Regions from separate parts of the Actinosynnema sp. NPDC037264 genome, predicted to be linked through region 2. Evidence: riboswitches for the same ligand, from Rfam matches in the RefSeq annotation. Region 2 holds a riboswitch; each other region holds the start of a gene.
The links. A riboswitch is a leader RNA that binds a small molecule or an ion and turns the genes downstream of it on or off. The one in region 2 is predicted to bind glycine.
Positions count from the first base shown of each region.

Region 1: it holds a riboswitch for glycine, as region 2 does, so the genes downstream of both, gcvH (glycine cleavage system protein GcvH) here and gcvT (glycine cleavage system aminomethyltransferase GcvT) in region 2, are expected to answer to the same signal.
Region 3: it holds a riboswitch for glycine, as region 2 does, so the genes downstream of both, gcvP (aminomethyl-transferring glycine dehydrogenase) here and gcvT (glycine cleavage system aminomethyltransferase GcvT) in region 2, are expected to answer to the same signal.

Region 1 covers NZ_JBVJVK010000064.1:22,335-32,619, forward strand. Annotated here, with positions in the region: gene rdmE (aklavinone 12-hydroxylase RdmE) at 1-170, shown strand, start outside; gene ACZ7GX_RS38535 (MFS transporter) at 227-1,498, opposite strand; gene ACZ7GX_RS38540 (SSI family serine proteinase inhibitor) at 1,679-2,032, shown strand; gene ACZ7GX_RS38545 (ABC1 kinase family protein) at 2,324-4,237, shown strand; gene ACZ7GX_RS38550 (hypothetical protein) at 4,269-5,030, shown strand; gene ACZ7GX_RS38555 (transcriptional regulator) at 5,023-5,337, shown strand; gene ACZ7GX_RS38560 (glutathione peroxidase) at 5,334-5,819, shown strand; gene ACZ7GX_RS38565 (hypothetical protein) at 5,816-6,247, shown strand; gene ACZ7GX_RS38570 (L-serine ammonia-lyase) at 6,613-7,977, opposite strand; gene gcvH (glycine cleavage system protein GcvH) at 7,982-8,362, opposite strand; glycine riboswitch at 8,488-8,582, opposite strand; gene ald (alanine dehydrogenase) at 8,778-9,884, shown strand; gene ACZ7GX_RS38585 (hypothetical protein) at 10,228-10,285, shown strand, end outside.
Region 2 covers NZ_JBVJVK010000047.1:10,733-21,017, forward strand. Annotated here, with positions in the region: gene ACZ7GX_RS34270 (acetyl-CoA C-acetyltransferase) at 1-53, opposite strand, end outside; gene ACZ7GX_RS34275 (GNAT family N-acetyltransferase) at 110-562, opposite strand; gene ACZ7GX_RS34280 (acyl-CoA dehydrogenase family protein) at 801-1,949, shown strand; gene ACZ7GX_RS34285 (CaiB/BaiF CoA transferase family protein) at 1,949-3,073, shown strand; gene ACZ7GX_RS34290 (hypothetical protein) at 3,490-3,651, shown strand; gene ACZ7GX_RS34295 (helix-turn-helix transcriptional regulator) at 3,854-4,342, shown strand; gene ACZ7GX_RS34300 (hypothetical protein) at 4,453-4,851, shown strand; gene ACZ7GX_RS34305 (DUF3817 domain-containing protein) at 4,866-5,168, shown strand; glycine riboswitch at 5,232-5,319, shown strand; glycine riboswitch at 5,321-5,416, shown strand; gene gcvT (glycine cleavage system aminomethyltransferase GcvT) at 5,545-6,645, shown strand; gene glyA (serine hydroxymethyltransferase) at 6,660-7,925, shown strand; gene ACZ7GX_RS34320 (malonic semialdehyde reductase) at 8,005-8,610, shown strand; gene ACZ7GX_RS34325 (hypothetical protein) at 8,698-9,348, opposite strand; gene ACZ7GX_RS34330 (S9 family peptidase) at 9,580-10,285, shown strand, end outside.
Region 3 covers NZ_JBVJVK010000057.1:34,772-45,056, forward strand. Annotated here, with positions in the region: gene ACZ7GX_RS37010 (hypothetical protein) at 425-667, shown strand; gene clsA (cardiolipin synthase ClsA) at 738-1,325, shown strand; gene gcvH (glycine cleavage system protein GcvH) at 1,387-1,770, shown strand; gene garA (glycogen accumulation regulator GarA) at 1,884-2,345, shown strand; gene ftsR (transcriptional regulator FtsR) at 2,360-3,034, shown strand; gene ACZ7GX_RS37035 (bifunctional nuclease family protein) at 3,178-3,651, shown strand; gene ACZ7GX_RS37040 (MerR family transcriptional regulator) at 4,501-5,067, shown strand; glycine riboswitch at 5,223-5,313, shown strand; gene gcvP (aminomethyl-transferring glycine dehydrogenase) at 5,466-8,354, shown strand; gene ACZ7GX_RS37050 (DUF3224 domain-containing protein) at 8,618-9,022, opposite strand; gene ACZ7GX_RS37055 (helix-turn-helix transcriptional regulator) at 9,072-10,031, shown strand; gene ACZ7GX_RS37060 (hypothetical protein) at 10,163-10,285, opposite strand, start outside.

The sequences.
Region 1 (10,285 bases), on a different contig from region 2:
TCCCCACCATCACCGACCACACCGACACCCTGGCCACGCGCTACCGCATCGGCCCCGCGGGCGCCGCCCTGATCCGCCCCGACGGCGTCATCGCCTGGCACACCACCAATCCCCCCACCTCCCCCGCTCCGGACCTCTCCACCACCCTCCGCACCCTGAAATCCCTCTGACCCCCGCGCGTGTCCTGCGTTCGCGTCCCGCGTTCCGAACGCAGGGCACGCGCGGGTCAGGAGGCGGTGCGGCGGAGGGTCTCGCCGATGGCGAGCAGGGAGAGGGCGCTGATCAGGGCCCCCACGATCAGGTACAGGGAGATCGGCCACGAGTCGTGGGTCGGGGTCACGCCCAGGAGCCACGTCGCGATCACGGGCGACAGGCCACCACCCAGCACGGCGCCCAGCTGGTAGCTCAACGACACCCCGCTGTACCGCACCCGCGTGCCGAACAGCTCGGCGTAGTAGGCGGGCATCGGCCCGAACACCGCCGCCGAACCGGCGAACGCCACCACCATCGCCAGCACCACCAGCCCCGGCGACCGCGTCTCCAACAGCCAGAACAACGGGAACGCGAACACGCCCAGGAACGCCGCCCCACCGAGCATCACGGGCAACCGACCCACCCGGTCCGACAGCCGCGCGAACACCAGGATCGCCAACGCCTGCGCGAACGCGCCGATCAGCCCGGCGGTCAACAGCGTCCCCCGCGCCATCCCCAGCTGACGCGTCCCGTACGACACCGCGAACGTCGCCACCACGAAGATGAACATGTTGAACCCGAGGTTCACCCCCGCGCCGAGGAGCACCTTCCGCCACGACTCGCGCAGCACCACGGCCACCGGCAGCCGCACCGCGCCCGCCTTCTCCCGCGCCTCGCGGAACACCGGGCTCTCCTCGACCGACAGCCGCACGTACAGCCCGACACCCACCAGCACCAGGCTCGCCAGGAACGGCAACCGCCAGCCCCAGCTCAGGAACGCGTCGCCGGACACCGCGGTCGACGCCGCCATCGCGCCGTTGGCCAGCAGCAACCCGACCGGCGACCCGAGGAACGTCCAGCTGCCGTACCACCCCGTGCGCCCGACCGGCGCGTGCTCGACCGCCATCAACGTCGCGCCGCCCTGCTCGCCGCCCAGGAAGAAACCCTGCACCACCCGCAGCAGGACCAGCAGCAACGGCGCGGCCAGCCCGATCGAGGAGTACGTCGGCAGCAACCCGATCGCCGCCGTGCACAAGCCGGTCGCGGTCAACGTCAGCACCAGCATCGACCGCCGCCCGATGCGGTCGCCGAAGTGACCGATCACCACCCCGCCCAGCGGCCGGGCCAGGAAACCCGCGCCGAACGTGGCGAACGCCAGCAGCGTGCCGATCCGGGGGTCGAAGGAGGGGAAGAACAGCTTGTCGAACACCAGCGCGGACGCGGTGCCGTAGAGCAGGAAGTCGTACAGCTCGACCGCGTTCCCGGCGGAGCTGGCGAACGCCACCCGGCGCACTTCGGAAGCCATCCACCCACCCTGGCCCGCACGGGCGCGCGACCCACCTCGACCGTGAGCCACGTCACACACCCGCCGCTACCGACGGGTACCGCAACCCCGGCCCGCCGAACCGGTTCGATCTTGCCGGAAACCACACGATCCGGTGAGATGCCTGGAGTTGAGCGGTAATCGGCCGCCACCCTGTGGAGCATGGCACCACTCCCGCTGTTCGCGGCGATCGCCGCGCTCATCCCCTCGTTCACCAACCCGGAGTCGAGTTTCGTGCTCAGCGTGCAGCGCGGCGAATCGCTCCTGTTGTCGAACCTGACCTGCGAACCCGCCGGCGGCCTGCACCCCAGGGCGGACGAGGCGTGCCTCGCCTTGTCCGGTGTGGACGGACAGATCGACGGCCTGTCGACCGACCAGGGCCTGTGCACGCTGGAGCACGACCCGGTGCGCGTCACGGCGTCCGGCACGTGGCGCGGCGAGACGCGGTCGTTCGAGGCGGAGTTCCCGAACCCGTGCGTGATGCGCGCGCAGACCGGTCCGGTGTTCGACTTCTGACCCGGCAGGGGCGCAACCCGTGGAGGGCCCGCGACACCGCCGCCGAAGTCGTGGCCCCTCCACGGGGTCCTGCGAAGGTCCTCGGACCTCTCAGGCGACCGTAGGGACCCGAGGACCTGATCGTCAACCTTCTTCACATTCGTGAAACGAGGTCGCCGCACCCCTCTGCCCAGACCATTACCGGGTGAACACCTCCTTGAGCCATCCGAGTGATCGGATCTCTGGTTCTGGGTGCGCACCGTCTCAGGCAGACCGTTCTATCCTCCGCGCGAACCGCTTGGGGGAAGACGTATGGGTGATTTCCTGCTGTACACGATCGCCGTTCCGGTGACGTTCCTGTCCTTGGTGCTCGGCATGGCCCTGGCCGCGCGCCGCATCCTCGGGCTCCACGTCGGGCTCATCCGCACGACGCTCGCGTGCATGGTCGGCCTGTCGGCGAGCGAGGCGGCGCTGAACGCGATGCCGGGCCCGGAGACCACGCCCGCGCTGGCGACCGTGCAGATCGGCGTCGCGCTGCTGATGATGATCGCGCTGCTCACGTTCGCCGAGATCGTCGTGCCGACCGGCTCGATCCCGCCGCCGACCGAGTGGTGGCGCGCGCTGCGCGGGCGGGTCTCGCGCACCCGCCGCTACTCCCGGATCACCGCGATCGCGTTCCGCCACGGCCTGGGGCCGTACCTGCGCGGCCGGGAGCGCACCGACACCCGGCTGGCCCGGTCGCTGCGGCTGGCGCTGGAGGAGGGCGGCGTCACGTTCGTCAAGCTCGGCCAGGTGCTGTCCACGCGGCCGGACCTGCTGCCGCCGGACGTGGTCGACGAGCTGGCCCTGTTGCAGGACAAGGTGCCCGCCGCGCCGTGGCCGGCGGTGCGCGAGGTGCTGGTGGCCGAGCTGGGCCTGCCGCCGGAGGAGGTGTTCGCCGAGTTCGACGAGCGGCCGATCGCCGCCGCGTCGGTCGCGCAGGTGCACCGGGCGCGGCTGAAGTCCGGCGAGGACGTGGTGGTGAAGGTGCAGCGGCCGGGCGTGCGGCGGGTCGCCGAGGGCGACCTGGACATCGTGAACCGGCTCGCGTCGACGTTGCACGACAAGACCCGGTGGGGCAGAGCGATCGGCGTGCGCGACCTGGCCGCCGGGTTCTCCGCCGCGTTGCGCGAGGAGCTGGACTTCCGGGTCGAGGCGCGCAACCTGGCGGCCGTCCGGGCGGCGTCCGACGGCAACGACGTGGTGCTGCCCGCCGTGCACGAGGACCTCTGCACGGCACGCGTGCTGGTCATGCAGCGGCTGGACGGCGCGCCCGTGCGGTCGGCGTCCCTGGAGTCGGTGGACCGGGACGCGCTGGCCCGCACGCTGCTGGACGCGCTGCTGCGCCAGGTGATGCTCAACGGCGTCTTCCACGCCGACCCGCACCCCGGCAACATCATGCTGCTGGGTGACGGCCGGCTCGGCATGCTGGACTTCGGCTCCGTCGGCCGGATCGACGCGCAGCTGCGCGCGGCGCTGGGCAAGCTGCTGCTGGCCATCGACCACGGCGACCCGGCCGGCCTGCGCGACGCGCTGCTGGAGCTGGTGGCCCGGCCGGACGAGATCGACGAGCAGCAGCTGGAGCGCGCGCTCGGGCAGTTCATGGCACGGCACCTCAGCACCGGGATGCGGCCGGACGTGGAGATGTTCGGCGACCTGTTCAAGCTGGTCTACCGGTACGGGCTGAGCATCCCGCCGGAGATCGCGGCGGTGTTCCGGGCGCTGGCCACGGTGGAGGGCACGCTGGCCGCGCTGTCGCCGGGGTTCAACATCGTGGTCGAGTCGCGGTCGTTCGCGGACAAGCAGTTCAGCGCGCACCTCACGCCGGAGTCGCTGAAGCGCACCGTGACCGAGGAGCTGCACGCGCTGATGCCCATGCTGCGGCGCCTGCCACGACGGGCGGACCGGATCTCCAGCGCGTTGGAGCAGGGTCGGCTGGGGCTGAGCATGCGGCTGTTCGCCGACGAGCGCGATCGGCAGTTCATCGTCTCGCTGCTGCACCAGGTGATGCTGACCGTGCTGGGCGCGACGGCGGGCGTGATGGCCGTGCTGCTGCTGGGCGCGGACGGCGGGCCGCACGTCGGGCCGGACCTCTCGCTGTTCCAGGTGTTCGGCTACAACCTGCTGGTCATCAGCGTGCTGCTCGGGCTGCGGGTGGTGGTGACGATCTTCCGGCCACGCGGTTGACGCGGTTGGTTTGCGGTGCAAACCTGACCGGGTGGCAGACCTGCTGGGTGACCTGGCCGAACTGCGCCGTCGGGCGCGGGAGGACCGGCACGCCTACCCGTTCCCGCTGCTGTTCTTCGGCGTCGCGTCGTTCTTGGCCGTGCCCCTGTACGCGCCGTCACCGGGGGCCGCGGCGGCGTGGAGCCCGTTGACGGTGCTCGGCGCGCACCCCGAGGTGCGGCACCCGACGCTGCTCGGCCTGTACTGGCTGCTCGTGCTGGTGGTGGGCGGGCTCGCCACGGCGTGGTGGTACCGCAGGCGCGGCGCGAGGGTCGGCATCGAGACGTCCACGGCGGGCTACCTCGGCGCGTTGGCGATCGGGTTGAGCGCGCCGGTGGTCGGCGTGGTGCTGGCGGTCGTCCTGCCGGGTCACCGCGTCGGCGCCTCCTGGCCGTGGTCGGGCACGGCGATCGGGCTGATCGTGCTGGCCGTGGCCACCGTGCTGTGGCGCCGCCGCGCGCCGCTGGTGCCGACGGCGGCCGCGGCGGTGCTCGGCACGGCGGTGCTCCAGTACGACCAGGGCCCGATCGGGCAGTTCATCGCGATCGGCCTCGGCCTGGTGGTGCTGGCGGCGGTGGAGCGCAGCACCCGGTTCACCACCATCACGGCGGGGTACCTGGTCGCGCTGTGCGTGTCGGCCGGCTTCACGCCGCCGGCCGCGGTCGACCCCGGCACGTGGTCGTTGGGCAGCGTGGTCGTGCTGCCCGGGTTGGTGCTCCTCGTGGGCGGTGTGGTGGGCTTGCGGCGTGGCTGAGCACCCCACCGCGTCGCTGGACGACGTGGTGCACCAGAGGCACCGGCTGGGCATCCTCACCGTGGCGGCGGAGGCGAAGCGGGTCGAGTTCGGCTACCTGCGGTCCACTTTGGAGCTGACGGCGGGCAACCTGTCGCGGCACATCGCCGTGCTGGAGGAGGCCGGGCTGGTGGCCGTGGAGAAGGGGTACGACGGCAAGCGGCCGCGGACGTGGGTCGGCGTGACGGCGGCGGGGCGGGCCGCGCTGGCGGCGGAGATGACGGCCCTGCGGGCGCTCGTCGAGCGGCACGTAGCCTCGCAGCCATGAGCATCCACGACATCCCGCTGCGCACGCTGTCCGGTGAGCCGTCGAGCCTGGGCGCGTTGGAGGGCAAGGCCTTGCTGGTGGTGAACGTCGCCTCGAAGTGCGGGCTGACGCCGCAGTACCAGGGCTTGGAGCGGTTGCAGGAGCGGTTCGCGGGGCAGGGGTTCTCCGTGGTCGGGTTCCCGTGCAACCAGTTCGCCGGGCAGGAGCCGGGCACGGCGGAGGAGATCGCCACGTTCTGCTCCACCACGTACGGCGTGACGTTCCCGCTGTTCGAGAAGGTCGAGGTGAACGGCCCGTCCCGGCACCCGCTGTACGCCGAGCTGACGTCGTTCGCGGACCTCGACGGCGCGGCCGGCGACGTGCAGTGGAACTTCGAGAAGTTCCTGCTCGCCCCGTCCGGCGAAGTCGTCGCCCGGTTCCGGCCGCGGACCGAGCCGGAGGACGAGGCGGTCGTCAAGGCCATCGAGTCGGTGCTGCCTTGACCGCGCGGGCGGAGTTGGAGCGCCTGGCCCGGCAGGCGCGCGACGAACTGGCCGCCGCCGGCCTGCCCCTGTCGCACGAAGGGCTGGCGCCGGACCTGCAGTGCGGCGTCACGGTCCGGGTGACCATGTGGGAGCCGGACGACGGCGTGGTGCACGCGGACTGGCGGCCCAGCCCCCGGCTCAGCCGGGTGGCGGTCGACGCCCTGCGCCACAAGCACCTGGACCACCCGGCCCTGCACCAGCAGGGAGCCGTGTCGCAGGCCATGGCCGACGCCGTCATCACCATCCTGACCGCCGCCGGCTTCACCGCCCGGCACACGACGAACGACTACCTCCCGTACGGCGTCGACGTCCTCGCCGCACCCGAAGGCCCGCCCGCGTGGGCGGTCCACGACGACGAGCTGACCATGCCGGGCTGGTCGGGGTGACCGAGGCCGGGACCGCCCTCCGCAAGGGCAGCCCCGGCCTCGGTCCGAATTGCACACTCGCGCTCACGACGGCGTGAACCTCCTCCCGTAGCCGCTGCTGAATTCTGCTGTGCTGGATCAAGGCGCGCCGACCTGAGGGCGCGACAGCTGGCAGCAGCAGCAGTCGGGACGATCGCGTGGTCGAGAAGTGTTGTGCGGCATCGAGGTTCAGGCCGAAGACGCGCGAACGGGCTCCACCCCGCGTTACAAGGTGGAGCCCGTCAGGTGCGGCTCAATCAGGCCGCCTCCAGGCCGTGGGACGTCAGGCAGTGGCGAGAACCATCGAGCACCGATGCAAGACGTCTGCGCTGGTCAGGGGCTATAGATCAGCACTCGATGACGTTCACGGCGAGGCCGCCGCGGGCCGTCTCCTTGTACTTGACCTTCATGTCCTTGCCCGTCTCACGCATGGTCTTGATGACCTTGTCCAGCGACACGAAGTGGGAGCCGTCGCCGCGCAACGCCATCCGCGCCGCCGTGATCGCCTTGATCGACGCCAACGCGTTGCGCTCGATGCACGGGATCTGCACCAGTCCCCCGATCGGGTCGCACGTCAGCCCCAGGTTGTGCTCCATGGCGATCTCGGCCGCGTTCTCCACCTGCTCCGGCGTGCCACCCAGCACCTCGGCCAGCCCGCCGGCCGCCATCGAGCACGCCGAGCCGACCTCGCCCTGGCACCCGACCTCGGCTCCGGAGATCGACGCGTTCTCCTTGAACAGCACGCCGACCGCACCCGCCGTCAGCAGGAACCGCACCACGCCGTCGTCGGACGCGCCCGGCACGAAGCGGGTGTAGTAGTGCAGCACCGCGGGCACGATGCCGGCCGCGCCGTTGGTCGGCGCGGTCACCACGCGGCCACCCGCGGCGTTCTCCTCGTTCACCGCCAGCGCGAACAGGGTCACCCAGTCCATCACCCGCAACGGGTCCGTGGCGTAGTGCTCGGCGGCCATCCGCTGCCGCATCTCGGCCGCCCGCCGCCGCACCTTCAAGCCGCCGGGCAGCACCCCGGTCCGCGTGCAGCCGCGCTCGACGCACTCCTGCATCACGTCCCAGATGCGCAGCAGCCCCGAGCGCACCGACTCCTCGTCGCGCCACGACCGCTCGTTGGCCAGCATCACCTCGCTGATCGACAGCCCGGTCTCCCGGCACCGCGCCAGCAGCTCGTCACCGGTCCGGAACGGGTGCGCGACCGGCGTCTCGTCGGGCTTGATCCGGTCCGCCCCGGTGGCCGTGTCGTCCACCACGAACCCGCCGCCGACGGAGTAGTACACCGCCGAGTCGACCACGACGTCACCCGAGTGGGCGGTGAAGCTCATGCCGTTGGGGTGCAGCGGCAACGACTTCCGCCGGTGCATCACCAGGTCGGCGTCCTCGGTGAACGCGATCTCCCGCACCCCGGCCAGCCGCAGCCGCCCGGTCGCCCGGATCTCCGCCAGCCGCCGCTCGGCCTCCTCCGGGTCGACCTCCTCCGGCCGGCTGCCCTCCAGGCCCAGCACCACCGCCTTCGGGCTGCCGTGCCCGTGCCCGGTCGCGCCGAGCGACCCGAACAGCTCCACGTGCACCCGGTCGACCGAGGCCAACGAGGGCCGCAGCCGTTGCGCGAACATCATCGCCGCGCGCATCGGGCCCACCGTGTGCGAGCTCGACGGTCCGATGCCCACGGAGAACAGGTCGAACACGCTGATCGCCATGACGTCAGTCCCCGGTCAGTTCCGCGTACTTCGCCGCGGTCAGCAACCCGGACGCGTCCGTCACGGCCACCTTGAACAGCCACCCGGCCCCGTACGGGTCGTTGTTGATCAACGACGGGTCGTCGACCGCGGCCCGGTTGACCTCGACCACCTCGCCGCTGATCGGCGCGTACAGGTCGCTGACCGACTTGGTCGACTCCAGCTCGCCGCACACATCGCCCGACTTCACCACGGCGCCGACCTCGGGCAGCTCCACGAACACGATGTCACCCAACGACTCCGCCGCGTACGACGTGATGCCGACCGCCACGGGGTCCTGGGTACCCGGCGCCCAGTCCACCCACTCGTGCTCGGGCGTGTACAGCAGGTTGTCCGGAAAAGTCACGACAGCGCTCCCTCACGGCAAGGTCCACCAGAGCCCCACTCTGTCCTGGGACCTGAGAGCTTCACCGACGCCGGAGCGGCGGCTTGCACCGTGGGTGCGCGGACTTGCGCGCTTTCCAGAGTCGCCTCACCCGAGCGGTTCTCGCTGCCTGAGAGTGTGCGGGGTACTTGCTCCTTCGGCGCCCCGGCACGTTCACCGAGGTCTCTCCCGCGCGGGTTCCGGCGCTCCTGGCGCGCCGCGGCCGATGTTCAGTTGGTTGGCCCGCACGCTAGGTGCCGGGCCCGACGGGTGTCAACGCACCGCCGGGCTTGTTCGATCAGCACAGTGGCGCAGGGGTGCGTTGGTGCCGGCCGCACGATGACACCGAATACCCGTTACCGGACCTTTGGTGTAACAACGGCCGAAGGAGCCCACCGTGCGGATCGCCGTCCCCCGCGAGATCAAGAACCACGAGTACCGCGTCGCGCTGACCCCGGCGGGCGCGCACGAGCTGACGCAGCGCGGCCACGACGTGGTGGTCGAGGCCGGCGCGGGCCTCGGTTCGGCCATCACCGACGAGGAGTACCTGGCCGCGGGCGCGAAGGTGCTGGCGGGCGCGGACGACGTGTGGGCCGAGGGCGACCTGGTGCTCAAGGTCAAGGAGCCGATCGCCGAGGAGTACCCGCGGCTGCGCAAGGGCCAGGTCCTGTTCACGTACCTGCACCTGGCCGCCGACCGGCCGCTGACGCAGGCGCTGCTGGACTCGGGCACCACCGCCGTCGCCTACGAGACCGTGCAGACCGCGAACGGCGCGCTGCCGCTGCTGGCGCCGATGTCCGAGGTGGCGGGCAGGCTCGCGCCGCAGGTGGGCGCGTTCTCGCTGATGAAGCCGTCCGGCGGGCGCGGCGTGCTGCCCGGCGGCGTGCCCGGCGTGCACCCGGCGCGGGTGGTCGTGATCGGCGGCGGCGTGGCGGGCCTGAACGCAGCGGCGATCGCCGTCGGCATGGGCGCGGACGTGCAGATCCTGGACACCAACGTGGACCGGCTGCGCCACATCGACGCCCTCTACCAGGGCCGCCTGCGCACCGTGACGTCCAACCGGTACTCCGTCGAGCAGGCCGTCCGCGAGGCCGACCTGGTCATCGGCGCGGTGCTGGTGCCCGGCGCGAAGGCGCCGAAGCTGGTGAGCAACGAGCTGGTCGCCGACATGAAGCCCGGCTCCGTCCTGGTGGACATCGCGATCGACCAGGGCGGCTGCTTCGCCGACTCGCGCCCGACCACGCACGCCGACCCGACCTACCAGGTGCACGACACCGTCTTCTACTGCGTGGCGAACATGCCCGGCGCCGTGCCGCGGACGTCGACCTACGCGCTGACCAACGTGACGCTGCCGTACGCCGTCGCGCTGGCCGACCAGGGCTGGGAGGCGGCGCTGCGGGCGGACGCGTCGCTGGCGCTCGGCCTGAACGCGCACGAGGGCCTGCTGACCAACCTGCCGGTCGCGCAGGCGCACGGGATGACCCACACGCCGCTCGACTTCTGAGGACCCACCGCGAAGGGCCCCGCTCACGTGCTGTGAGCGGGGCCCTTCGGCGAAAGAAAGACGGCCCGCTCAACCAGCCTGGGGGTCACTGGGAGCGGGCCGCGTCGCCAATCTTAGCCGGGAACGGGGGTCGCTGCCCAGTGACCCCACCGATCCGGCCGAGATTCCCACCCGGCGGTGGCGACGCGCTGTGCCCAAACTCAAGCAATCGAGTGAACTTGGGTGATAACGGGTAAGTCACGACGGCCCCGCGACCGATGCACAGGGCGGGAACCCCGCGGCTACCCGGCGGGGTCGTCCGCTCGCGCGGCGCTCTGCCGCGCCACCTCCGATCGGAGCGCAGATGGCTGAACCCGAGGGCTGGATCGACTGCCACGACCCGTTCGGGCGGGACCGGTCGA
Region 2 (10,285 bases):
TTTCCCCGGCCACGCGGTGTGCGCACCGCGTCGAAGATCAAGGCTTCGCTCATGCACCCCACGGTAGGGAGCACGCCGGCGGTTGCCCATGACCTCCCGAGGTGACTTATTAGCTCACCGGCGTGAGCGGGTAGTCCATGATCTCGCCCTCGCCGACGAACCCCAGCCGCGCGTACAGCCGCCGGGCGGTCTCGTTGTCCTGGAACACGCGCAGCTGCACCCGCGCCCACCCGTGCTCACGCGCCCACGCCAGCACGTCGGCGATCAACGCCGCGCCGACGCCGCGCCGCCGGAACTCCGGCATGACCCACATGGAGTACAGGTACAACACGTCCGGGCCGACTTCGTGCGGCACCCCGGCGACGAGCCCGATCGGCTCCGGGGCCTCGGCGACGACCTTCACCCCGCGCCCGGGCGTCACCAGCTCGCGCCACCGCTTCTCGTCGAACGTCCGCTCCAGCGCCAACGTGGAGCCGAACTCCCCGGGATCGCTGCTCAGCGCGGTCAACCGGATGTCACGCCAGGTCGCCCAGTCCTCGGGCCCGAGCCGCCGCAGTCGCATACCCCCAGTGTCCCGCCAACCCCCCGCGAGGTCGCGTCGATCGTTCGCGTCCTCATTCCCGGCGATCACGCTTTTCGATCGTCGGCGAATCAGGACGCGAACGGTCGACTTCCCGGCGACCTCGCCCGCCGTCTGCGGAGCAGCGGCCATCCAACACTGACTTTTGCGCTCACGATCACCCCCCACGCAGCGCGCTGCGGTCATGGCGGCGCGGGCCGGCCGGTGGGACCGTCGAGGCATGCCGACTCGCCGTTCCGCATGGATGACCGAGGACCTGGACCAGTTGCGCAAGCTGGCCCGCACGTTCTTCGAGAGGGAAGCGGTCCCGAACCAGGAGCGCTGGGCCGCGCAGAAGCAGGTGGACCGGGACTTCTGGCGCCAGGCCGGCGAGGTTGGCCTGCTCTGCCTGTCCATCCCCGAGGAGTACGGCGGTGGCGGCGGCACGTTCGCGCACGAGGCCGTGCTGCTGGAGGAGCAGGCCCGGTGCGGCGACACCGCGTGGGGCAACAGCGTGCACAGCGGGATCGTCGCCCACTACCTCAACGCCTACGGCACCGAGGAGCAGAAGCTGCGCTGGCTGCCGAAGATGGCCTCCGGCGAGTACGTCGGCGCGATCGCCATGTCCGAGCCCGGCGGTGGCTCCGACCTGCAGAACATCAAGACGCGCGCGCTGCGGCGCGGTGACGAGTACGTGCTGTCGGGCTCGAAGACGTTCATCACCAACGGCGCGCAGGCCGACCTGGTGGTCGTGGTCGCCAAGACCGACCCCAGCCAGGGCGCGACGGGCATCTCGCTGCTGGTCGTGGAGACCGCGCAGGCGTCGGGCTTCCGCCGCGGCCGGGTGCTGGACAAGATCGGGATGCACGGCCAGGACACCGCCGAGCTGTTCTTCGACGACGTCCGCGTGCCCGCGGCGAACCTGCTCGGCACCGGCGAGGGCCAGGGGTTCATCCAGCTGATGCAGCAGCTGCCCCAGGAGCGGCTGATCATCGCGGTGGCGTCGGTCGCGGGCATCGAGGCGGCGGTCGACCTCACGCTCGCCTACGTCAAGGACCGCACGGCGTTCGGCCGGGAGCTGATCAAGTTCCAGAACACCCGGTTCAAGCTCGCCGAGTGCGCCACCGAGGCCCGCGTGACCAGGGCTTTCGTGGACGAGTGCGTGCAGGAGCACCTGGCGGGCCGCCTCGACGTGCCCACCGCGGCGATGGCCAAGTGGTGGGCCACCGAACGGCTGTGCCAGGTCGTGGACGAGTGCGTGCAGCTGTTCGGCGGCTACGGCTACATGGCCGAGTACCCGATCGCGCGCGCGTGGGCGGACGCGCGCGTGCAGAAGATCTACGGCGGGACGAACGAGATCATGAAGGAAATCATCGCGAGGTCGCTCTAGTGCCGGGGCCGCTGGAGGGGTTGAAGGTCGTCGAGCTGGCCGGCCTCGCGCCCGCGCCGTTCGGCTGCATGGTGCTGGCCGACCTCGGCGCGTCCGTGGTCCGGGTGGACCGCGTCGGCGGCGGCACGGAGGTGCCCCTGCTCGGCCGCGGCCGGCGCTCGATCGGGGTGGACGTGCGCCGACCCGAGGGCGCCGAGCTGGTGCTGCGCCTGGTCGCGGAGTCGGACGTGCTGGTCGAGGGCTTCCGGCCGGGCGTGACCGAACGGCTGGGCATCGGCCCGGCGCAGTGCCTGGCCCGCAACCCGCGCCTGGTCTACGGGCGGATGACCGGCTGGGGCCAGGACGGGCCGCTGGCCGACCGCGCCGGGCACGACATCAACTACATCGCGGTGGCGGGCGCGCTGGAGCCGATCGGCCGGGCGGGCGCGCCGCCGACCGTGCCGCTCAACGTCGTCGGTGACTTCGGCGGTGGCGGGCTGCTGCTGGCGCTCGGCGTGCTGGCCGCGCTGTACGAGCGGGAGCGGTCCGGGCGGGGGCAGGTGGTGGACGCGGCGATGGTCGACGGCGCGGCGCTGCTGACCACGTTCCTGCACGGGATGTCGTCGGTGGGCGCCTGGTCGGGCGCGCGCGGGACGAACCTGCTCGACGGCGGCGCGCCGTTCTACGACGTGTACGAGGCGGCCGACGGCCGGTTCGTCGGCATCGGGGCGCTGGAGGAGAAGTTCTACGCCGAGCTGCTGGTCGTGCTCGGGCTCGCCGACGCCGGGCTGCCCGGGCGGCACGACCCGGCGAACTGGCCGGAGCTGCGGGCCCGCATCGCCGCGGCGGTGGCGACCCGGACCAGGGACGAGTGGGCCGCGCTCGCCGAGGGCACCGACGCGTGCCTCGCGCCCGTGCTGGCGCCCGGTGAGGCGCCGAAGCACGGGCACAACGCCGAGCGGGGGACGTTCGTCGAGGTGGACGGGGTGGCGCAGCCCGCGCCCGCGCCGCGGTTCGGGCGGACGCCCGCGGCCACGCCCGGTCCGCCGCCCGCCGTCGGCGAGCACACGGTCGAGGTGCTGGCCGGGCTGGGGCTGGGCGGGGACGAGATCGCCGGGCTCCGGCGGTCCGGCGTGATCGGGTGACGGACCCGCGGGCGCGGACCCGATCGGGCCGGAAAAAGGCAAGGGAAATCACCTGAAGGGGTACCGGAAATGAGTGGCAGCCGCGAGCGGCCTTTGTCACGCTCGGTGCGTGCGTCGGCGCAATCAGGTGATGGGCTGTGCAGAGGTGGCAGTGTCTGAAGAACCTCGGTGTCCGTGCCAGGGGGGTGGGCGAGCGCCCGTACCTTGGTGATCGGCGGGACCACCGGTCCCCTTGATCGTCCGTTCGGGTGACTCTCCGGGCGACCCAGGCGTGGTTGCGTGGTGTTCGTGCGACCGGTCGAGGGATGGCGGCGGGTTCGATCGTCATCATCCGGGTGAATGAGGGACCATGGCCGTTGACACGACCGGAGCGGCGCTCGGCCGCCCTGCCCAGTGACACGGACGGAGACCGATCAGTGAACGTCAAGAAGGTGGTGACGCTGGCGGCGGTCGCGCTGGTGCTGTTCCTCCTGATCACCCAGCCGAACGAGTCCGCCGAGGCGGTGAGGACCGCGCTCGGGTGGCTCCAGTCCGGCGCCGAGTCGATCATCACCTTCGTCCGCAGCCTGTTCGCCTAGAGGTCCCGCGGTAACCCCGCGTACTCCCGCTCAATGCGGTCACGATCGGTGACTATGCGCCCCGAACGTTGCACCGTACGGGTGGAATGAGGGCTATAACGCCCTGGTAACAGGGTTTTAGACAAACCAGGGTCTAGCGGTTGTCGGTACCCGCTAATACGGTGCGTCGCATTGGCTGATCTTCGACCGATGAGGAGGCAGAATGGTCGAGGACTCCGGAGTCGACGAGCTGTTGCGGCAGTGGGCGGCTGAGCGCTCGGACGACGCCGAGCTGCAGGAGGTGAACCGGATCAAGGACGCGTGGCTCGCGGAAGCCCCGCCGTCCGCGCCGGGGATCCCCGTGCAGCGGGCGAATGGCGGTCCCCGCGGCCTGGTGAAGGTCGAGTCCGCGGATCCGGCGTACGTGGCGGCGATGCGGAAGCGGGCGCCCGAGGTGCCCGAGCCCCTGCTCGCCGCGGCCGCCAGCTACTGGCAGCTGGTCGGCGACCTGTCCGAGGCGGAGCAGTGGTGGGACGCGGGCATCAGCCCGTTGGACCAGCGCGCTCTGGACTACCGGGCGGCCGGGCTCTCGCCCGCCGACCTCGGTCGTCGCCTCGGCCCGATGACGGTGCTCCAGCACCTGCGTCGGGGTAGTGCGGCGGCCTGGTGCGTGGCCAGGTTGCAGAGGCAACGCCGGGACGGCGTGGCCTAGGTCCGACGAGTCGGGGCGGGCTCCTGCGGTCGAGGAGCCCTTGCCGTCGAGGTGCGGGCTCCCGTGCGGGGAGCCCCAGCCTCGTGCGACGCACGAAGTACTCTTGAGGCGTGCGAGGCCTCATCACCCCCCAGCGCCTGGCCATCGCGGCCGTCTGCCTGGCGTCGCTGGTCGTGTGCTGCGGCCTGGCCTACTGGCAGTGGGAGCGGTTCTCCGAGGCCGGTGGCACGTTCCAGAACCTCGGCTACGTGTTCCAGTGGCCGCTGTTCGGCCTCTTCCCCGCGTTCATGGTGTGGCGCATCCGCAGGCTGGACGCCCGCCGCAAGGCCGAGGCCGCCGCCGGGACGGCGGACGCCGCCGCCGAGGCCGCGCCGGAGCCGGTGGCCGCGCCGCCGCGGCCGGTAGTTACCGTTGAGCCCGTCAGAGCGCCCGTGCGGGACGACGAGGACGAAGAGCTCGCGGCCTACAACCGCATGCTCGCCGAACTCAACGCGCGGGACCAGCGGTGAGCGAAGGTAGGGCGATGAGCGGCGCGTTGACCAGGTTCCGGTTCATGGCTTACGTGGTCGGTGTCGGCCTGCTGCTGCTCGTGGTCGCGATGATCGCCAAGTACGCGGGCGACAGCGAGGGCATGATGCAGGTCGTCGGCCCGGTGCACGGCTTCCTCTACGCGGTCTACCTGGTGCTCACCGTCGACCTCGCGCTCAAGGCCCGCTGGTCGATCAAGGGCACGGTGCTGGTGCTGCTCGCGGGCACGATCCCGTTCGTGTCGTTCTACGCCGAGCGCAAGGTGGTCGAGAGCGTCCGGGCCGAGAAGAGCCTGTGACCGGGGTTGACCCCGCCCGCCGGGCACCCCTAGCGTCTGGCGGTACCAACTGAACACGGCCGTCGATGTCGCGCGGGAGAGTCCCCCAGCGGGGCGCCGAAGGAGCAACTCCTCCCCGGAATCTCTCAGGCACAGGTACCGCGCGACGAAGGCAACTCTGGAAAGCAGGCGCACCCCGGTGCGCCTCGCCCACGGTGCAAGCCGCCCCCACCGGGTGGTGAAGCTCTCAGGCTCATGGCAGAGGGGGAGGCTCACTCGACGAGGAGTCTCCGGTGGACCGTGTCATCCTTTCGCTCGTGAATCGCTCGGACGTGCCCGCCCGTCGACCCGACCGGTCGGCCCATCGGCATGTCCGCACCCAGGGAGGGCCCGCCTGATGGAAAGCCGCCGCACGCCCCTGCACGCCGAGCACGAGGCGCTGGGCGCCATGTTCACCGACTTCGCGGGCTGGCGGATGCCGCTGCGCTACGACAGCGAGCTGGCCGAGCACCACGCGGTGCGCACGTCGGCGGGCCTGTTCGACCTGACCCACATGGGTGAGATCCTGCTCACCGGCCCGGAGGCGTGCGCCGCGCTCGACCACGCCCTGGTCGGCCACGCGTCCGCGATCGGCGTCGGCCGCGCCCGGTACACGATGATCTGCGAGGCCGACGGTGGCGTCATCGACGACCTGATCGTGTACCGCACGGGTGATGAGGAGTACCTCGTCGTCGCCAACGCCTCGAACGCCGCCGTCGTGCACGAGGCCCTGGTCGAGCGGGCGAAGGGCTTCGACGCGGTGGTCGCGGACAAGTCGACCGACTACGCGCTGCTCGCCGTGCAGGGCCCGAAGGCCACCGCCATCCTCGCCGGCCTCACGTCGACCGACCTGGCCGCGGTGAAGTACTACGCGTCGTACCCGACCGAGGTCGCGGGCAAGCCCGTGCTGCTGGCCCGCACCGGCTACACCGGCGAGGACGGCTTCGAGCTGTTCGTCGCGCCGGACGACGCCGCGCACGTCTGGCGGGCCCTGCTGGAGGCGGGCGCACCGCACGACCTCAAGCCCGCCGGCCTCGGCTGCCGCGACACGCTGCGGCTGGAGGCGGGCATGCCGCTGTACGGCAACGAGCTCGGCCGCGACCGCACGCCGTTCCAGGCGAACCTCGGCCGCGTGGTGAAGCTGGACAAGCCGGGCGACTTCGTCGGCCGCGACGCGCTGGCCGCCGTCGCCGAGCGGGGCGTCGAGGAGGTCCTGGTCGGCCTGAAGACCGCCTCGCGCCGCGCGCCGCGGCACGGCTACCCCGTGCTGGACGCCTCGGGCGCCCGGATCGGCGAGGTGACCAGCGGCGCGTTGTCGCCGACCCTGGGCTACTCGGTGGCGATGGCGTACGTGGCCGTCGGCAACACCGAGCCCGGCACCCGGCTGTCGGTGGACGTCCGCGGCAAGCACGAGCCGGTCGAAGTCGTCGCACTGCCCTTCTACAAGCGCACCTCGTAAGGGAGACCCCACACATGTCCGAGCACTTCACCACCTCCCTCGCGGAGTTCGACCCGGAGGTCGCGAACGCCGTCGCCGCCGAGCTGCACCGGCAGCAGAGCACGCTGGAGATGATCGCCTCGGAGAACTTCACGCCGGTGTCGGTGCTCCAGGCGCAGGGGTCGGTGCTGACGAACAAGTACGCCGAGGGCTACCCCGGCCGGCGCTACTACGGCGGCTGCGAGCACGTCGACGTGATCGAGCGGCTGGCGATCGAGCGGGTGAAGGAGCTGTTCGGCGCCGGTTTCGCGAACGTGCAGCCGCACTCGGGCGCGCAGGCCAACGCGTGCGCGATGTTCGCCCTGCTCCAGCCGGGCGACACGATCCTGGGCCTGGACCTCGCGCACGGCGGCCACCTCACGCACGGCATGCGGATCAACTTCTCCGGCAAGCTCTACAACGTGGTGCCCTACCACGTGTCGGAGGCCGACGGCCGCGTCGACATGGCCGAGGTGGAGCGGCTGGCGACCGAGCACCGGCCGAAGCTGATCGTGGCCGGCTGGTCGGCGTACCCGCGCCAGCTGGACTTCGCCGAGTTCCGCCGGATCGCCGACTCGGTGGACGCCTACCTGATGGTGGACATGGCGCACTTCGCCGGCCTCGTGGCGGCGGGCCTGCACCCGAGCCCCGTGCCGCACGCGCACGTCGTGACCACGACCACGCACAAGACGCTCGGCGGCCCGCGCGGCGGCGTGATCCTGACCAACGAGGCCGACCTGGCGAAGAAGATCAACTCGGCGGTGTTCCCGGGTCAGCAGGGCGGCCCGCTGGAGCACGTGATCGCGGGCAAGGCGGTGGCGTTCAAGCACGCCGCGTCGCCCGAGTTCGCCGACCGCCAGCGGCGCACGGTCGAGGGCGCGAAGATCCTCGCCGAGCGCCTGTCGCAGCCCGACGCGGCGGCGGCCGGTGTGAAGGTGCTCACCGGCGGCACGGACGTGCACCTCGTGCTGGTGGACCTGGTGGCGTCCGAACTGGACGGCAAGCAGGCCGAGGACCGGCTGCACGAGGTGGGCATCACGGTCAACCGCAACGCGGTGCCGAACGACCCGCGGCCGCCGATGGTGACCTCCGGCCTGCGCATCGGCACGCCGGCGCTGGCCACGCGCGGTTTCGGCGCGGCCGACTTCACCGAGGTGGCGGAGATCATCGCGGCGGCGTTGCAGCCGTCGCCGGACCTGGCCGAGCTGCGGGCGCGGGTCGAGGTGCTGGCCGCCAAGCACCCGCTGTACCCGTCTTTGTGAACGACGACACGAAATAGCTCGCGCTTACTGGAGGTTGTCCCGTGCGCAACCCGCGTACGGGACAACCGAAAGAGGCACCATGACCGCCACCCTCGACACGCTGGCCCTCCCACGCGAAGCGCAGGACCTGCTGTTCCGCGAGGCCCGCACGGCGAACGCGTTCACCGACGAGCCGGTGACCGACGAGCAGCTCCACGACGTCTACGACCTCGTGAAGTGGGGCCCGACCGCGATGAACAGCCAGCCGCTGCGCGTGCTGCTCATCCGGGGCGAGGACGCCAAGGCCCGGCTCGCGCCCCACATGGCGGAGGGCAACCGGGCCAAGACCCTGGCCGCGCCGGTGACCGCGATCCTGGCGGCCGACACCGACTTCCACGAGCACCTGGCCACGACGTTCCCGCACTACCCGGGCGCGAAGGCGGCGTTCGCGGACGACGCGGGGCGCACCGAGGCGGCGAAGACGAGCGCACTGCTCCAGGCCGGCTACTTCATCGTCGGCGTCCGCGCGGCGGGCCTCGCCGCCGGACCGATGAGCGGCTTCGACGCCGAGGGCGTGCGCGGCGAGTTCTTCGCCGGCACCAACCAGCTGCCCCTGGTGATCGTCAACATCGGTCACCCGGACCACTCCGGCACCCACCCGCGCAACCCGCGCCTGGACTTCGCCGAGGCCGTCCGCACCCTCTGACGCCACTTCGAGCCGCACGGTCCGCGATGCGACGCCCTGATCCCCCGGCCAACCCCGGGCCGGGGGATCAGGGCGAGGCACAGTGGACTAGGCGGCGGGCGGCGTCACCCCCGGCGGCAGGCACTCGACGTTGCGCTTGCCGTCGGGCTGCACCACGAACCACGTGCCGCCCACGCCCTGGCCCTTCCACTGGCCGGGCGCCTCGTCCTTCGCGTAGGTGTAGAGCGGCCAGCCGTCGAGCGTCACCTGGTCGGTGCCGTCGGCCCGCTTCACCGTCGACACGAGCGCCGGGTCGACGCCCTGCAGCTGCGGCTTGCCGTCGGACAGCACGGGGGGCCACGTCACGGCGCACTGACCCTCGCAGTTGGACTTCGCCGGGTCCGGCGTGTCCTTGTCGAACCGGTACAGCGTGCGGCCGTCACCGTCCTGCACGACCTCGCCCATCTTGGGCACGCTCTTGCCGACCAGCGTGACCTGCGGGCCGGACGGCGCGGGCGCGGCCTGGCCCTCCGGCGCGTCGGCGGCGGGCTCCTCGACAGGCGCCGCCTCTTCGCTGGTCGGAGGGGCCAAGGGCTCCTGAACGTCGCCGTAGTCGCCCTGGGCCGCGGCGCCGACCTGCTCGGTCTGCGCGACCGTCCTGCCCTGCAGGCCGGTGGCGTTGGAAGTCCACATGACCAGCGCGAGCACGGCGGCCATGCCACCCGCGACGGCGATGGCGATGCGGTTTCGTCGGATCACACTCAACTCCTCCTCGGTCCGTCGATCGCTCCACCCACGACTACGGCCCGTCCGCCGACGCGGTTCAGCCCGCCTCGACGACGCGGACCAAGACAGGGGTCGCCCACCGCCACGACCGGGCACCGCCGCCGCACCGCCGGTCGGACGGTCGTCGCCTCGCCTGACCACAGCCAAGGCAGGGCACCGTCGCATCGCCTGACCGCCGGCCGGCCGGGGACATAGGGTGTCCGGGTGGGCAACGAGATCTCCTTCCCGCGCCAGCACGCGCGCACCCAGCGGTTCACCCTCGGCGCACCCCGGACGTTCACCGCGTCGCCGGACGGCGCGAAGGTGTACTTCCTCCGCACCGCCACGGCCACGAGCCGGGCGAACGGCCTGTGGGCGTTCGACACCGCGACCCGGTCCGAGACGCTGCTGGCCGACCCCGGCGTCCTGCTGACCGACCCCGAGGACCTGTCCCCGGAGGAACGGGCACGCCGCGAGCGCACCCGCGAGTCGGCCGCCGGGATCGTCGGCTACGCCACCGACGGCGACGCGCGGCAGGCGGTGTTCGCGTTGTCCGGCAGGCTCTTCGTGGTCGAACTCGCCACCGCCGCGGTCCGCGAGCTGCCGGTCGCGGGCCCGGTGGTCGACCCCCGGCTGGACCCGACCGGCCGCAAGGTCGGCTACGTGGCTGCGGGCGCGCTGCACGTGGTGGACCTGGAGTCCGGCGCGGACCGCGTGGTCGCGTCGCCGGACGGCCCGGACGTCACGTGGGGCCTCGCGGAGTTCATCGCGGCCGAGGAGATGGGCCGCCACCGGGGCTACTGGTTCTCCCCGGACGGCGAGCACGTGCTGGCGGCCAGGGTGGACAACGCACCCGTGCCGCGCTGGCACATCGCCGACCCGGCGAACCCGGGCACGCCCGCCGCCGAGATCGCCTACCCGGCCGCCGGCG
Region 3 (10,285 bases), on a different contig from region 2:
GAACCGCTGGGTGGGAAGCCCGGACGCACCAAGTGTGCGCGCACTACAGAACAGCAGCGTGGCGGAAACGTTTCCCCGCTAGCCGGACTTCCCGGCGCGGCTGTTGGCTCAACCGCTGCGCCACCCACCGTACGGAGCCGGTCGCGACACCACAAGCGCGTGGGTGGCGCCCTGATAGGCACCAGTGTAATGCGCTGTTCGGTGTGCGGTGGACGACGCACGGTGAACGGTTTGGGGCCGCCGGGGCCGGTTACACCTCGAGGGAAGCGTTCCCGCCCGTGGCGCGCAACTGGGCGACACAACCGCCCGCCGGCCGGAATCGGGCATGAATGAGGAGGTGGTCTCGACCACAGTCGCGCAGAATCGGGTGACGGGGATAACGCCGCGAGAGCCGTGAGCGACAACCCTGGTGGAGGGATTTCACATGAGCACCAGAACGGAAACCGAGTCCGAGCCCGCGAAGCGCGGGGCGGCGCGTGCCGGCGCCACAGGCGCGGCGGCGCTGCCCACAGCCCCCTGCAGCGTGGTGTGGAGCAAGGGCCACGCCTACGTGCTCGAAGGTTTCCGGGCCCGCTGGGTCGGCGTCGACGACCGAGGTCGTCCGCAGGCGCTCAGCGGTGACGAACTGCAACGCCGCGGCTGGAGCCGCACCCGTTCGAACAACTGAACGAGCCCGCGAGGGGTCGCACCGCGAGTCGACCACCGGGGCACGCCGGGCGGCCATCTACAGTGCGGACGTGTCGCACGATCCAGCCGACCGGCTGCTGACCATCCCGAACGCGCTGAGCGTGTTGCGGCTGCTCGGCGTGCCCCTGTTCCTGTACCTGCTGCTCGGGCCGCACGCCGACGGCTGGGCGCTGGTCGTGCTGGTCGCGGCGGGCCTGTCCGACTGGCTCGACGGCAAGATCGCCCGCTGGCTCGACCAGGCCAGCAAGCTCGGCGCCCTGCTCGACCCGGCCGCCGACCGCCTCTACATCCTCGCCACGCTGGTCGCGTTCGTCGTGCGCGGCATCGTGCCCTGGTGGGTGGCGGCGGTGCTGGTCGGCCGCGAGCTCGTCGTCGGCGTCTGCCTGCCCGTGCTCCGGGCCCGCGGCTACGGCCCGTTCGAGGTCAACTACCTCGGCAAGGCGGCCACGTTCAACCTGCTCTACGCGTTCCCCATGCTCCTGCTCGCCCAGGGCGCCTCCACCGCCGCGCAGATCGCCCGTCCGGTGGCGTACGCGTTCATGGTCTGGGGAGGAGCCTTGTACCTGTGGTCAGGCGTGCTGTACGTCTACCAGTTCGGCCTCGCGATGCGGCGACGGCCGGGTGTCGCGCCGGCCTGAAGGTCGACGTGGGAAGATCCGGCGGAGCGTTGATCCACCGTCATTGAAGGAGCACACCGCGGTGATTCCCGAGGAGCTCAAGTACACCGAGGAACATGAGTGGGTGCTGCGCACCGGTGAGGACACCGTGCGCGTGGGCATCACCGACTACGCCCAGGAACAACTGGGTGACGTCGTGTTCGTCCAGCTCCCGGAGCTCGGCGAGCAGGTCGCGGCCGGGCAGACGCTCGGCGAGGTGGAGTCGACCAAGAGCGTGTCCGACATCTACGCGCCGCTCGCGGGCGAGGTCGTCGCCCGCAACGACTCGCTCGACCAGCAGCCCGACCTGGTGAACTCCGACCCGTACGGCGAGGGTTGGATGGTGGAATTGCGGCTGGAGGACCCGTCCGCGGTCGACGACCTGCTCGACGCCGCCGCGTACCAGGAGCTGGTGGCACAGGGGTGACGTCGATCTTCCGGCGGCTCTTCGGTCGGTGGGGGAGCCGCTCCTCAGACCAGGGTTCGGGCACGATAGGTTCTAGCGGTCTCGACGGTTCCAGCAGCAGGAGGAGAGCTCAGGTGAGCACGAACGACGGGCCAGGCGTTCCGCCCGAGCAGTCCCCGGAGCGGACCTCCGTTTTCCGGGCCGACTTCCTCGCCGAGGTCGAGGGCGCCGAGGCGCCCGCCCAGGAGCCGGCCGTCGCGGGTGTCGACGCACTGCCCGCCGGTTCGGCGCTGCTCGTGGTCAAGCGCGGCCCCAACGCGGGGTCGAGGTTCCTGCTGGACCGCGACACGACCAGCGCGGGGCGGCACCCCGACAGCGACATCTTCCTCGACGACGTGACGGTCTCCCGCCGCCACGCCGAGTTCCGCCGCGAGGGCGGCGAGTTCGTGGTCATCGACGTGGGCAGCCTCAACGGCACCTACGTCAACCGCGAGCCCGTCGACCAGGCGGTGCTGGCGAACGGCGACGAGGTGCAGATCGGCAAGTTCCGCCTCGTGTTCCTGACCGGTCCGGGCGCCGGGGGCCAGGGGGCCTGAGCGATGGGGCTCCGGTGACGGCGGCCGGGCGGCCACGCGGGGGGTTGAGCATCGGGGCGGTGCTGGCGCAGCTGCGACCCGACTTCCCCGACGTCACCATCTCCAAGATCCGATTCCTGGAGTCGGAGGGCTTGGTCCGCCCGGCGCGCACGGCCTCGGGGTACCGGCAGTTCACGTCCGCCGACGTGGACCGCCTGCGGTACATCCTGTCCGCTCAACGGGACAGGTACCTGCCGCTGAAAGTCATCAAGGAGCAGTTGGACGCGGCCGACCAGGGCGCGTCGAAGGCGATGCGCGCGGTCGACCTCGCACCGGCCGCCGGGCACCGGGTCACCCGCGAGGACCTGCTGGCGCGCGCGGGCATCGAGCCGGGCGTGCTGGCGGACCTGGAGCAGCACGGCCTGATCAGGCCAGGTGCGGGCGGGTTCTACGACCACGAGGCCGTGCAGATCGCCTCGACCGTGCGGGCGATGGCCGAGCACGGCCTGGAGGCCCGGCACCTGCGCCCCTTCCGCGCCGCGGCCGACCGCGAGGTCGGGTTGGTGGAGCAGGTCGTCGGCGCGGCCCACCGCTCACGCGACCGTGACGACGTGGTGCGGGAGTTGGCGGCGCTCTCCGTAACGCTGCACACACTCTTGGTGAAGGTCGGTTTGCGAGAGGTCGTCGGACGACCTGTTTCGCCGAGGTGAACACGTGTCCGCATCGTGATCCGAAGCGGGCGGGCGGTTGCGCACAGGGCCCGCTTGGCGGGTAGCGTCGAAAGAGTACGTGGGGGATCCTCGTTGGTAGCGGGGACGCCAGAATTTCAGCGCGCTGAGGGAGGCGAGACCCGATGAGCGAAATGCGCGTCGTCGGCGTGCGGGTGGAACTGCCCGCCAACCAGCCGATCCTGCTGCTGCGCGAAACCGAGGGCGAACGGTACCTGCCGATCTGGATCGGATCGGTCGAGGCCACGGCGATCGCGTTGGAGCAGCAAGGTGTCCGTCCTGCCCGGCCGTTGACGCACGACCTGCTCAAGGACGTCATCGGAGCCCTCGGCCGGCAGCTGGAGCAGGTGCGGATCACGGACTTGCAGGAAGGCACCTACTTCGCGGAACTCGTCTTCGACGGCGACATCCGCGTGTCCGCGCGGCCGAGCGATTCGGTGGCGCTGGCCCTGCGGATCGGCGTGCCGATCCACGCGGAGGAGTCGGTGCTGGCGGAGGCGGGCCTCATCATCCCGGACGAGCAGGAGGACGAGGTCGAGAAGTTCCGCGAGTTCCTCGACTCCGTATCGCCCGAGGACTTCCGCGGCGCCGACACGTAACCGTCCGCCCCCACCACGCCCTGCCTACCGGCACGGCCCCGGCACACCAGAGCACGCCTCCCCACAGCCGTCCACTGACACGCCCTTGCCCACGCCCTTCCCGAAGGAAGGGCTTCGTGTCATCCCGCCGACCTGGCTCCGCCCTACCGCGCGTGTCAAGGGGGCTGTGTGTCCCTTGCCGCGCCCGTCCACCGATGCCTGCCCCCTTGATACGTGTGGTAGCCCGTAGGGAGGTCGGTGGGATGACACGAAACCCGCACCACAACGGACCCGCCGCCGAACCACCCACCGGCCCGTCATCCTGCTGATCTGCCCGTCCGGCGAGGACATGCTTTTCAGCCTGCACGCACCCCCGCCGCACCCCGCCGCACCCCTACCGCCTGGGACCGCACACCACTGCCCCGGGCCTCACACCAACCTGCCGCTTGCGGACAAGCGGGTCGGGTGCTTGACAAAACCAGCCCGTCACCGATCCGTCGAACCGCTCTCCACCACGCCCCGCGAAGGGCCGCGCCCAAGGGCCCCACACCGTCAACGGCCCCTCGCGAGCGTGTGCGGTGCGTTGTGGATCAACCCCGCGTGCCACCTCCAGGTGTCACGCCTCTGGGTTACACAACGTCAACCTTCGTCCGCTAAACGATCACTAAACGTCACCCGAATGGCTTACGACAGGCGACTCTCTCAACCTCAACCTCACGTTGAGGCAAGACACGCCCAGCGCGTCGCGTTGACCTGCCCCCTACCCGGTCTTACCGTCGAACTCAGGTGAATTGCCACGGTGTGATTCGGGCACCGCGGCGGCTTCACGTTGGTCGCCGGTCGTCGTGACCGGACCGAGGGGAGGCAGGCGTGGTCGAGGAAGCGCCCATCCGGGCCGGATCCGGCGAACAGGGTGAGCTGTTCCCGGACTCCTCGCTGCCGGACGAACTGGTCGGGTACCGCGGCCCCGCCGCGTGCCAGATCGCGGGCATCACCTACCGCCAGCTGGACTACTGGGCGCGCACGGGGTTGGTCAACCCGACGATAAGGAGTGCCCACGGCTCCGGCAGCCAACGGCTCTACTCGTTCAAGGACATCCTGGTCCTCAAGGTCGTCAAGCGGCTGCTGGACACCGGTGTCTCGTTGCAGAACATCCGGGTCGCGGTCGACCACCTGCGCCGCCGCGGCGTGCAGGACCTGGCCCGGATCACGCTGTTCAGCGACGGCACCACCGTCTACGAGTGCACGTCGCCGGAAGAGGTGGTCGACCTGCTCCAAGGCGGCCAAGGGGTGTTCGGCATCGCGGTCTCCGGCGCGATGCGGGAGATCAGCGGCACGATCCACGACTTCCCCGCCGAACGCGCGGACGGCGCCGAGATCGTGGAGCCTGCCGACGACGAGCTGTCCCGCCGGCGCCGCACGAGGGCCATCGGCTGACCGCCCGGCGCAAGGCGGCCGGCTGACCGACGTGCTCGCCCGGCGCAACGCGGCCGGCTGACCGGCCCGCACACCCGGCGCAACGCGATGAGATCCACGTCGCGCCGGCGGTACCGCTCACCCACCCGCCGGGTACGATTTCGCGCGTAGTCGCTTTATCCCGTGCGGGAGAGTCCGAGCCAGTCTCGGCGCCGAAGGAGCAAATCCTCCCCGGAACCTCTCAGGCGCAAGGACCGTGCGGGTGAGACGCCTCTGGAAAGCGGGTCGGCCACCACCGACCGACCCCGCCGACGGTGCAAACCCGACAGCCGGGTGAAGCTCTCAGGCGCCCGCCGGGCAGAAGACAGAGGGGGAGGGCAACGGCAGAAGTCTGTCCGGAGCCCTGGAGGCCAGCACCGATGACGCAGGACCGCATCCCCCTCGCCGCACTCGAGCACGGCACCCCGTTCGCCGACCGGCACGTGGGCCCGCGGCCCGCCGAGCTGGCCCGCATCCTCGACGTGATCGGTGTCGGCTCCCTGGAGGAACTGGCGCAGCACGCCGTCCCCGAGTCGATCCGCGAGCGCGACCTGGTGCTGGACCTGCCCGCGCCCGCCACCGAGACCGAGGCGCTGGCCGAGCTGCGCGCCCTCGCCTCCCGCAACCGCCCGATGACGCAGATGATCGGGCTCGGCTACTACGGCACGACCACGCCGCCGGTGATCCGCCGCAACGTGCTGGAGAGCCCCGCCTGGTACACCGCGTACACGCCGTACCAGCCGGAGATCTCCCAGGGCCGCCTCGAAGCCCTGCTGAACTTCCAGACGATGGTCGCCGACCTGACCGGCCTGCCGCTGGCCAACGCCTCGATGCTGGACGAGTCCACCGCGGCCGCCGAGGCCATGACGCTGGTCCGCCGCGCGGGACGGTCCAAATCGAACAAGTTCGTCGTGGACGCCGACACGCTGCCGCAGACGCTGGCCGTCATCGAGACGCGCGCCGAGCCGCTGGGCATCGAGATCGTGACCGCCGACCTGTCGCAGGGCATCGAGGGCCTCGGCCTCGGCGGCGACTTCTTCGGCGTGCTGCTGTCCTACCCCGGCGCGTCCGGCGTGGTGCGCGACCACGCGGCGGTCGTCGAGGAGATCCACAAGGCGGGCGCGCAGGCCGTGGTCGCCGCCGACCTGCTGGCGTTGACGCTGCTGCGCCCGCCCGGCGAGATCGGCGCGGACGTCGTCATCGGCACCACGCAGCGCTTCGGCGTGCCGATCGGGTTCGGCGGGCCGCACGCGGGCTACATGGCCGTGCGCCAGGGCTTGGAGCGGCAGCTGCCCGGCCGGCTCGTCGGCGTGTCCGTGGACGCGGACGGCTCGCTCGCCTACCGCCTCGCCCTGCAGACGCGCGAGCAGCACATCCGCCGGGAGAAGGCGACCAGCAACATCTGCACCGCGCAGGTCCTGCTGGCGGTGATCGCGTCGATGTACGCGGTGTACCACGGTCCGGAAGGGCTGAAGGCGATCGCGACCCGCGCCCACCGGATGGCGACCGTGCTGGCCGCCGGTCTGCTGGAGGGCGGCGTCGAGATCGTGCACGGCGAGTTCTTCGACACCGTGCGCGCCCGCGTCGAAGGACGTGCCGCCGCCGTCGTCTCCGCCGCGCGCGACCTCGGCGTGAACCTGTGGCAGGTCGACGACGACGTGGTGTCCATCGCGTGCGACGAGACCACCACGCGCGAGCACCTGGTCGCGGTGTGGAAGGCGTTCGGCGTGACCGTCGCGGACGTGGACGGCCTGGACGCCGACACCGCCGACGGCATCCCTTCCGACCTGCGCCGCACCAGCGACTACCTGACCCACCCGGTGTTCCACTCGCACCGCTCCGAGACCGCGCTGCTGCGCTACCTGCGCGCGTTGTCGGACAAGGACGTCGCGCTGGACCGCAGCATGATCCCGCTGGGCTCGTGCACGATGAAGCTCAACGCCACGGCCGAGATGGAGCCGATCACGTGGCCGGAGTTCGCCGACCTGCACCCGTTCGCGCCCGCGTCGGACGCCGACGGGCTGCTGAGCATCGTCGGTGACCTGGAGCGGTGGCTGGCCGAGGTCACCGGGTACGACGCGGTGTCGTTGCAGCCGAACGCGGGCAGCCAGGGCGAGTTCGCGGGCCTGCTGGCGATCCGCGCCTACCACCGCGCCAACGGCGACGACCACCGCGACGTGTGCCTGATCCCGTCCAGCGCGCACGGCACCAACGCCGCGTCCGCCGTGATGGCCGGGATGCGGGTCGTGGTCGTCAAGTGCGACGACCACGGCAACGTGGACATCGAGCACCTGCGTTCGACGGTCGACGCGCACCGCGACGACCTGGCCGCGATCATGATCACCTACCCGTCGACGCACGGCGTGTACGAGGACACCGTGCGCGAGGTGTGCGGGCTGGTGCACGACGCCGGTGGCCAGGTGTACGTCGACGGCGCGAACCTCAACGCGCTGATCGGGTTGGCGCAGTACGGCAAGTTCGGGTCGGACGTGTCGCACCTGAACCTGCACAAGACGTTCTGCATCCCGCACGGCGGCGGTGGCCCGGGTGTCGGGCCGATCGGCGTGCGGTCGCACCTGGCGCCGTTCCTGCCGAACCACCCGTTGCAGCCGTCGGCCGGTCCGGCGACCGGTGTCGGCCCGATCAGCGCCGCGCCGTGGGGTTCGGCGTCGATCCTGCCGATCTCGTGGGCGTACGTGCGGATGATGGGCGCCGACGGCCTCCGCCGCGCCACGCTCACCGCCGTGGCGGCGGCGAACTACGTGGCCCGCCGCCTGGACGAGCACTTCCCGGTGCTCTACACCGGCGAGGGCGGTTTCGTGGCCCACGAGTGCATCCTCGACCTGCGGCCGATCACCAAGGCGACCGGCGTGACGGTGGACGACGTGGCGAAGCGGTTGGCGGACTACGGGCTGCACGCGCCGACCATGTCGTTCCCGGTGGCGGGCACGCTCATGGTGGAGCCGACGGAGAGCGAGGACCTGGGCGAGATCGACCGGTTCATCGACGCGATGATCGCGATCCGGCACGAGATCGACCGCGTCGGCTCGGGCGAGTGGCCGGTGGACGACAACCCGCTGCGCAACGCGCCGCACACGGCGGCCTCCATCGCGACGGAGTGGAACCACCCGTACAGCCGGGAGGTGGCGGTGTTCCCGGCGGGCACGTCGGCGCCGAAGACCTGGCCCCCGGTGCGCCGCATCGACGGCGCCAAGGGCGACCGCAACCTGGTCTGCTCCTGCCCGCCGGTCTCCGCTTACGGCGGCTGACCACCCGCCGGTCTCCGCTTGCGGCATCTGACCGGTCTCCGCTCACGGCGGCTGACCGGTTCCCGCTCACGGCGGTTGACCACCGCGGCGTCGCACGGGAACCCGGGGGGACCGGGTTCCCGTGCGGCACCGTCGTGGCTCAGCCGGTCGCACGCGCAGCGGGCTGTCGCAGGGCGCCACGACGAACCCCTCACCCACGAGGTCGCGCGGACCAGTCGAGTGATTACGCACTGTCACCCGATCGGGTTTCCGGACGTCGGCGATCAGGTGAGCTCGTAGTCCAGTTCGAACCGTCCCGGCTCGCCTTGGGCCCACGTGATCCGGCCCGTGCCGGTGAGGCCCGCCAGCTCGCCGGTGGCGGAGGTGATGGTGACGGTGGCGTCCGCCACGCCGTCGTGGAAGCCGCCGACGTGGTGCAGGACGAAGCTGCCGGTGCGGCCGTTCAGGGCCCCGGTGACGACCTCGTAGCCGGTCGAGGCGCAGGAGTCGTCGTCCGCGTACGACATGACGAAGCGCAGGTCGCCCACGGCTTCCAGGTCACCGGTGTAGGTGGCCGTCATGCCGCCGACCGTCTGCTTCGGGCCGGTGACCTCGTCGTAGCGCTTGCCGTCCCACGTGTGCTCGTCCCAGCTCTTCATCTCCGCGCGTGCGGTGGCGTGTGTGGTCATGGGGTGGAGCCTGCCGGACGTACCTGACAGTTCCTGTCAGGATGGTCCGATGCGCGCCAGTCGGTTGCTGTCCCTGCTCCTCCTGCTCCAGTCGCGCGGCCGGATGACGGCGCAGGAGCTGGCAGACGAGCTGGAGGTCTCGGTCCGCACCGTGTACCGCGACGTGGAGGCGCTCGGCGCGTCCGGCGTGCCCGTGTACGCCGACCGCGGGCCGGCGGGTGGCTACCGGCTGGTCGACGGGTACCGCACCCGGCTGACCGGGTTGACCACCGAGGAGGCCGACTCGCTGTTCCTGGCGGGTATGCCCGGCCCGGCGGCGGAACTCGGGTTGGGCGCGGTGGTGGCGGCGGCGCAGCTCAAGGTGCTCGCCGCGCTCCCGCCGGAGCTGCGGTCGCGGGCGTCGCGGGTCCGGGAGAGGTTCCACCTGGACGCGCCCGGCTGGTTCCGCGGCAACGAGGGGACGCCGCACGTGGCCGAGATCGCGGAGGCGGTGTGGCAGCAGCGGCGGCTGCGGATCCGGTACGTGCGGTGGGCGGGGGTCGAGGTGGAGCGGACGGTCGAGCCGCTCGGGCTCGTGCTCAAGGCCGGCACCTGGTACCTCGTCGCCCGGACGGACGGACTGCGCACGTACCGGGTCTCGCGGGTGCTGGAGCTGACCGCGCTGGACGAGCCGTTCGACCGGCCCGAGGGGTTCGACCTGGTCGAGTACTGGGCCGGCTGGTCGGAGCGGTTCGAGGAGCGGATGTACCCGATGCGGGTCACGGTCCGGATGACGCCGGACGGGCTGCGCGGCGCCCGGGTCCTGCTCGGCCTCGTCGCCGCCCGGGAGTTGGAGGGCGTGGAACCGGAGGGGGAGTGGACGACCGTCCGGGTGCCGGTCGAGTCGCTGGACCACGCGCTGGTGGACCTGCTGCGCCTCGGGCCCGAGGTGGACGTGGTGGAGCCGCCGGAGCTGCGCGAACGCGTCATCGCCCGGATCGCGGCGATGGCCGCCGTCTACCAGCGCTGACGGTCGCCGGCCGGCGCTGGTGGTTGCTGATCGGCGTTGACGGGCGCTGGCGGGCGTTGACGGGCGTTGGAGGGCGCTGGCGGGTGCTGACCGGGAGGGAGGCGCGCCCCGGCGGGGACGCGCCTTCCGGGTCAATCGATCGTCGTGGCGTTGCTGTAGTTGCAGATGGCCGGCGCCATCACCTGCGCGGCGCTGCCCCAGCCGGCGCACTGGTAGGACGAGTGGCCGTACCAGTTGTGGCCGAACTCGTGCGC